2 regions of the Peribacillus suis genome follow, and region 1 is predicted to be linked to the other one. Evidence: riboswitches for the same ligand, from Rfam matches in the RefSeq annotation. Region 1 holds a riboswitch; the other holds the start of a gene.
The links. Region 1 has a riboswitch for cyclic di-AMP ahead of AC503W_RS01400 (cation:dicarboxylate symporter family transporter). Riboswitches for the same ligand answer to the same signal wherever they lie in the genome.

Region 1 (3,421 bases):
GTTTATTTTGATGCTAAAAACAATGATTTTCAGAAATTCCTGGTTCACGAAGGGGACGAGGTAACGGCTGGAACATCCCTGTTTGAATACACTACAACCGAACTGGATGCACTAAAAGATAATTTGGAAGCGGAAAAGGCCGCAACCGAAGGAGAAATCGTCGGAATTGATGAGTACATAAATAAGTTGAAAGCTTATCAAAGTGGTCTGGCCCTGGATTCAAACAAAACGGTTATCGATGAGACAGTAGAAAAGAACCTAAATATAGACATCACCACTTCTTCCTCAGACTTAATTAAAAGTAATATTGAGCAGGAGATGTACAAGCAGGAACTTGAAAAAAGTAGCTTGAAGGAAAAAGTGGTCATGCTAGAAGCACAATTAAGCTCAATTGAGATGCAAACCAATGCCGTGGAGACGACAAGTGAAGCGGATGGTGTCGTGAAGAAGATCAATAAAAATTTAACGAATCCGATTATTTCAATTGCTTCGACAGAAATGGCCATCGAAGGTTCCTTCTCTGAAGAAGAGTTAAAGAAGGCAGAGGTAGGGATGGAGATAAAAGCTAGTTCTCCTGATTTGAAAAAGAGATTGGGCGGAACCATCAGCCGTATACATCCTTATCCCAAAGAAGAGCCAACCCTAAAGGATGAAAATCGCTATACATTCGAAGCGGAAATTGTAACGGAAGCAGAGAATAAGGAAGCGCTATTAGACGGTTCAAAGGTCGACCTTACCGTTATAACGAATGTGAAGACGGGAGTCCCGACTGTTCCAACAGAAGCGATACATGAACGGAAGCAGCCGCATGTCTATAAAATGACCAATAAGGGGCATTTGAACCGACAATACTTTACAAAAGGGGCTCAAGCAAAAGGGAAGCAAGAGATGCTTAAAGGTCCAGCAGTGGGAGATGTCATCCTTTTAGAACCGAAAAAGGTAGTGAAGAACCACTCTTACTTCATTACCCCGCTCAAATTGGACAAGGTTCACTCTGCAACTTTTAAGAAACTATCCAAAAGGGAAAAAGTTAGATACATTTTACTAGGATTTTTGGAAAAATAATTTTCAGTTAAATCAAAAATGGCCATAATTTTTTTACTGTTAAAACTAATTACCTATTTAAACAATAAGTGTAAACCCACGTAGCACTTAATATTCTGAATCCACCACTGTACTTTCTAGTGTGGGAAAGAAAATATATTTACAGATTAATATTTTTAGTATAATATTTTAATATAAGTTAGCTCGCTTAATCTTATAAAAAAGAACGGGGGAACCAATTTTGCGGATTATATTCGCTAGGGGTGAATTCAGAGATGAAAGGGCCATTGTGTTTCCGATTCCTAACCCGACAGCTAACCCCGTAAGCGTCTTCGAGGGAACATGTGTGAATAACACGCCAATAGGGAAAATGACACGTAGGGTGTCTTTTTTTTAAGCGTAAGGATAGAAGTTTTTCAATATACAGAAAAATTTTTCTCTTTTTATTAGTATCTTGTTTCCCTTACCGAGACAAATGTTTTTACATCAAAGACTATATGGAAGGTGAGGAAATTAAATGAAGAAATTCAAACTGAGTTTAGCAAGCCAAATATTCATTGGTTTAATTCTAGGAATTATCGTAGGTGCTATATTTTATGGAAGTGAGACGGCACAAAGCTATCTACAACCATTAGGTGATATCTTCCTACGTATGATTAAAATGATTGTCGTTCCAATTATCGTTTCTAGCCTTATTGTTGCAGTTGCAGGCGTGGGCGATATTAAATCAGTAGGGAAATTAGGTGCCAAGTCACTATCCTACTTTATAGTAGTAACACTAGTTGCAATAGGCGTAGGTTTATTATCTGCCAATATTATTCAGCCTGGCGCGGGCGTAAATATGGGTGAGCTTGAACAAACGGATATTTCCACTTATGTTGACACAGCAGAAACTAAGCAACACGAATCCTTTATAGATACAATCGTTCATATTGTCCCATCTAATCCGATTAAAGCAATGGTAGAAGGCGATATGCTTGCAATCATTTTCTTCTCAGTCTTGTTTGGACTAAGCATTGCAGCTATCGGTGAAAAAGGAGTACCAGTATTCCGTTTCTTCCAAGGTGCGGCGGAAGGTATGTTCAATCTAACCAATATGGTTATGAAATTTGCTCCGATTGGGGTATTTGCACTAATCGGTGTGACAATCTCTAAATTCGGTTTATCATCACTAATCCCATTAGGAAAGTTAGCCCTTTCCGTATACGGAACGATGATTTTCTTCGTAGTTGTCATCCTGGGGCTCATTGCAAAATTTGTAGGCTTCAGTATCTTTAAGTTAATTGCCATTTTGAAAGAAGAATTGATCTTAGCATTTTCCACAGCAAGTTCAGAAGCGGTTCTTCCAAGAATCATGGAGAAGATGGAGAAAGCCGGTTGTCCAAAACATATCACCTCTTTTGTTATTCCGACTGGTTACTCATTCAACCTAGATGGTTCCACATTATACCAAGCTTTAGCAGCCATCTTCATTGCTCAAATGTACGGCATACATCTAAGTGCTTATGAGCAAATAACGCTAATGTTAGTGTTGATGATTACCTCTAAAGGAATTGCCGGTGTACCGGGCGTATCCTTCGTTGTACTTTTAGCAACATTAGGTACGGTGGGCATCCCAATTGAAGGACTTGCCTTCATAGCAGGTATTGACCGTATCCTTGATATGGGTCGTACTGTAGTAAACGTTATTGGTAACTCTTTAGCAGCCATCGTTATTTCCAAGTGGGAAGGTCAATTCAACCCTCCTGCCGAAAAAGGAAAACTCGAACAGGCTTCTTAATATAAGTCAAAACTCCAGGGTGATTGCACTCTGGAGTTTTTTTGTATTCAGATGAAAGTCGAAAACAACTTATTGATGGACGATCCAGAAATGGGAGTCAGGGGAAAAGTTCATAGCCATAACGCTTTCATTAAATGAATCTTGGTGAATGGTTTCCAAAACAGTCAGTTGGGCTTCTTCTAGGCAATCAAGGACTTCCTGCTGACTCGGGATATGGAGATAGGCCTCTTCTTGGTGAGACTTTCCCTTTGTGAAGATATCACCGAACTCATATAGCCGTTCATCCTGTTTACTATCACACCAAATCATTTCTTCCTGTTCCCAAAAATTAAGATACCTTTCATTACTGTCGCGAATCGGTGTGGTGAATAGGAAACGGCCTCCTGGTCTAAGTATGCGTTTGATTTCTTTCAAAGCGAGAATGCGGTTTTTTCGTTGAGGGATTTTCATTAAACCATGAAAGGAAAAGAGTGCATGGTCGAATGACGAGTCGTTGAAAGGGATTTCCGTGGCATTCCCAAGAAAGAATGGAATCTCCATATTTTCATCTTGTGAAAACTTCCGGGCTTCTTGAATCTTGGAGGGTGAAGGGTCCAG
Region 2 (3,421 bases), 1.5 Mb from region 1:
CAATGGAGATTAACACTAGATGAAGAAAATGATTATAAGATGTTTAATGAATTGTATAAAGGATTGAATATAGGAGAGGAACCAGTTAAATTTTCTGAAATTAGAGAGTATTTAATAAAATATCCTGAAGTAGCTGATATAAATGCCCTTGTTCCTCTAAAATTTAGAGATAACTCAAACATTTTGAAGGAAATAAATGATTCCACGACTTTTAGATAATCATTTTTCCTTTTCTATTCAAAGGGGTTATACGTGTAGATACCCAAATTTATATGAGTATGGGGTATAATGAGACATTAAATTTTTTAGGGTGAATTAGTAAAAAATGTTAATTGTCTATTTGACCTGTGGTGAACATAATGGGACATTTAATGTGAATTTGTCGAAATAAACGGTTATAAAGTTTTAAGACTTCCGGCTTTTCAAATGAACTTAAACATTCCATATTGTACGTAACACTCTCAATAGTATGTCTAATTGATGGGTCAAGCGTATCCCTTCTATAGTACGGAGTGCTGCTGATAATTAGATAGAAATTGTAAAACAGGAAGGAGGAGGCATAAGCGTTGATTAACAACGCTTATGCCTCTTCCAATTGAGTCGATGTCGGCTAAATTCACCCCATTTATTTTAGATTTTCTAGGTATTTCTCCAAATCCTTATCAACTATGAAAACTTCGATCCGTTCACCCGTTTTGGTACTAATGTCACTGTGTGAAGAAAGGACTTTACAACCTGTTAGATCCTCGACAATTTTTTCATAATCCTGACTGTACATTTCACGTAGAAGAGAGCGCATTTTTTTTACAAGCTTCTTTCCAGAATCCTGACTGACGAGGTGTTTTTCTTCGACAGTCAAGACTCCTTTAAAACGAGTGATCAGCATGTCATTAATAATGTAGGTTTTAACTTCTTGTGGACCTCTGCCTATTAAATCACGCTGGAATTTAATGAATGCTGCACTAATTTCGGCTTCAATTTTCTTTTTTTGGTTTAACATAATGCCTCCGATTTTTTTCATCGATCGTATATGGGATTCATCATAATGCTGGATTGAAGTTTTTGTCAATACAAGTTTGTATATATATTAAAATATTAGAAATATATAGGATTAATGAGGAAATAATACTTTTTCTTATAAAAACGGAAGTATATGGTCAAATATGAATATATTTGCGAATATATGGAATTTTAATGAGGTTTACAAAGGTTTACTGATGAGCGTAGAATATGCTCATCAATAACAATTTGATATCGGCCAAATCTCAAGTAATTGAGAACGGAGGACCCACTATTTATGGGGTTAATTCTGCATTTGCAGAAGGGATGTGAACTCTTTCGCCATCCTACCCGTCAGCTAACTTCGTCGGCTAAAGCGAAGGAGGTCATAAGACCACCTTAATCCAGGAGGCTTTTTTGTTGTGTTTGTAGCAAAATAGCAACCTGTCATTTCAGTAGGTCTTTTTATTATGCCTATAATTACATGAAAAGGTTTCTTGGAAGACAGATCGCAAAGAGCGCTGAAAAGCTTGCTAGGCGATAAGTAGACCAATGAGTACTTTTTCTCCACTAATACTGTTTGCTTTTGCAAATATTCCTGTTTGGATTGTGAATCACTTTTTTCACTTTTGAAACTAGGATAGCCATGCAATGCGGACTATTGGAGAAGGGGTAAGCATTGGTCTATTTTTTGTGTTCTTTTGGTACCTATTTCTCCACTGATCGCGCCAGAGGTAAATTGTAAAGATTTAAAAAGGTGAAAGGAAGGTTTGGATGGATGCTATAACAATCTTTCTAATGGGTACACCCTTTTTACTTTTATATGGATTCATTCATTTTTGTAACAAAGTTATAACGAAAAAAGGAGAGTAGTATAACATGTTATTCATTCTTATTGTCGGGGCGGTTACCGTGTATTTAATTCATGCTTTATTATACCCAGAGAAATATTAATAGAACGATAACGGAGGAAATGTAAATGGATTTTTTACAAATCAGTGTGGTGTTGTTTTTGATGGTGATCCTAGCCGTACCATTGGCCAAATATTTAACGACAGTATATTCCCTTGAAACCACGAGGCAAGACCGTATGTTCGGGTGGTTAGAAAGAGGCATTCTTAAAATATCTGGTATTAAGAAATTCGATATGAATTGGAAGCAATATGCACAGGCATTACTTCTAAGTAACTTAGTCATGTTTGTCATCTCATACATGATTGTACGGCTTCAGGGAGTTTTACCGGGCAATCCAAGCGAGATAGCCAACATGGATCCGTTATTGGCATTCAATACGGCAGCAAGTTTTCTTACTAATACCAATTTACAGCATTATAGCGGAGAATCCGGACTTTCGTATTTATCACAAATGGTTGTCATTATATTCTTGATGTTCACGACACCAGCAACCGGTCTTTCCTTATGCATCGCTTTTTTCAGGGGGGTGACCGGTCAGAGGAGTTTAGGGAACTTTTATGTAGATTTAATTCGTTCCATCACTCGGGTGCTACTGCCTCTCTCCATTTTTGTCTGTTTGGTCCTGGTATCCCAGGGGGTGCCACAAACCCTTGGTTCTACGGTAATGGCTACTACGTTAGAGGGAGCCACCCAACATATTGCAAGAGGACCTGTGGCTGCATTGGAGTCAATAAAGCACCTTGGCACAAACGGTGGTGGATTCTTCGGTGTCAACTCGGCACATCCATTTGAGAACCCTAATGGATTTACGAATGTATTAGAGATTTTATCGATGTTTCTCATTCCTGCTGCCCTTCCATTAACATTCGGATATATGGCGAAAAATAACAAACAAGGATGGATCTTATTTTCAGCAATGGGACTCATGATGCTTGTCTTCCTAAATGTGAATTATGCTAGTGAACAAAATGGAAATCCCAAATTGGAGGCAATAGGCCTTTCACAAGAGAGTGGAAACTTGGAAGGGAAAGAAGTCCGATTTGGGGTGGCTCAGAGTGCCCTATTTACAACGGTGACTACAGCTGCCACTACAGGTTCAGTTAATAATATGCATGATACGCTGACGCCGCTCGGGAGTATAGCGCCACTGGCCATGATGATGCTGAACTGTGTATTTGGTGGTGATGGGGTAGGCACGATGAACATTCTTATGTATTCTATATTGGCTGTATTCATTGCTGGACTGATGGTCGGGCGTACACCAGAGTTTTTAGGTAAGAAAATTGAAGGGCCGGAAATGAAATTAATAGCCATGACAATCCTTCTACATCCGTTAATCATTTTGGTACCATCTGCTATTGCACTAACGGCACAGATGGGGACATCGGCCATTTCAAATCCAGGTTTCCATGGGCTCTCTCAAATTGTATATGAGTTTACTTCAGCTGCAGCCAATAACGGTTCTGGTTTCGAGGGCTTAGGGGATAATACACCTTTTTGGAACATT

Region 2: linked by a shared signal. The riboswitch ahead of AC503W_RS08805 (potassium-transporting ATPase subunit F) and the one ahead of AC503W_RS01400 (cation:dicarboxylate symporter family transporter) in region 1 are both predicted to bind cyclic di-AMP.

What each region holds. Positions count from the first base shown of each region.
Region 1 covers NZ_CM182019.1:275,630-279,050, forward strand. Annotated here, with positions in the region: gene AC503W_RS01395 (efflux RND transporter periplasmic adaptor subunit) at 1-1,065, shown strand, start outside; cyclic di-AMP (ydaO/yuaA leader) riboswitch at 1,240-1,388, shown strand; gene AC503W_RS01400 (cation:dicarboxylate symporter family transporter) at 1,562-2,824, shown strand; gene AC503W_RS01405 (class I SAM-dependent methyltransferase) at 2,894-3,421, opposite strand, start outside.
Region 2 covers NZ_CM182019.1:1,791,041-1,794,461, forward strand. Annotated here, with positions in the region: gene AC503W_RS08795 (N-acetylneuraminate synthase family protein) at 1-219, shown strand, start outside; gene AC503W_RS08800 (Na-translocating system protein MpsC family protein) at 626-1,000, opposite strand; cyclic di-AMP (ydaO/yuaA leader) riboswitch at 1,247-1,387, shown strand; gene AC503W_RS08805 (potassium-transporting ATPase subunit F) at 1,879-1,953, shown strand; gene kdpA (potassium-transporting ATPase subunit KdpA) at 1,979-3,421, shown strand, end outside.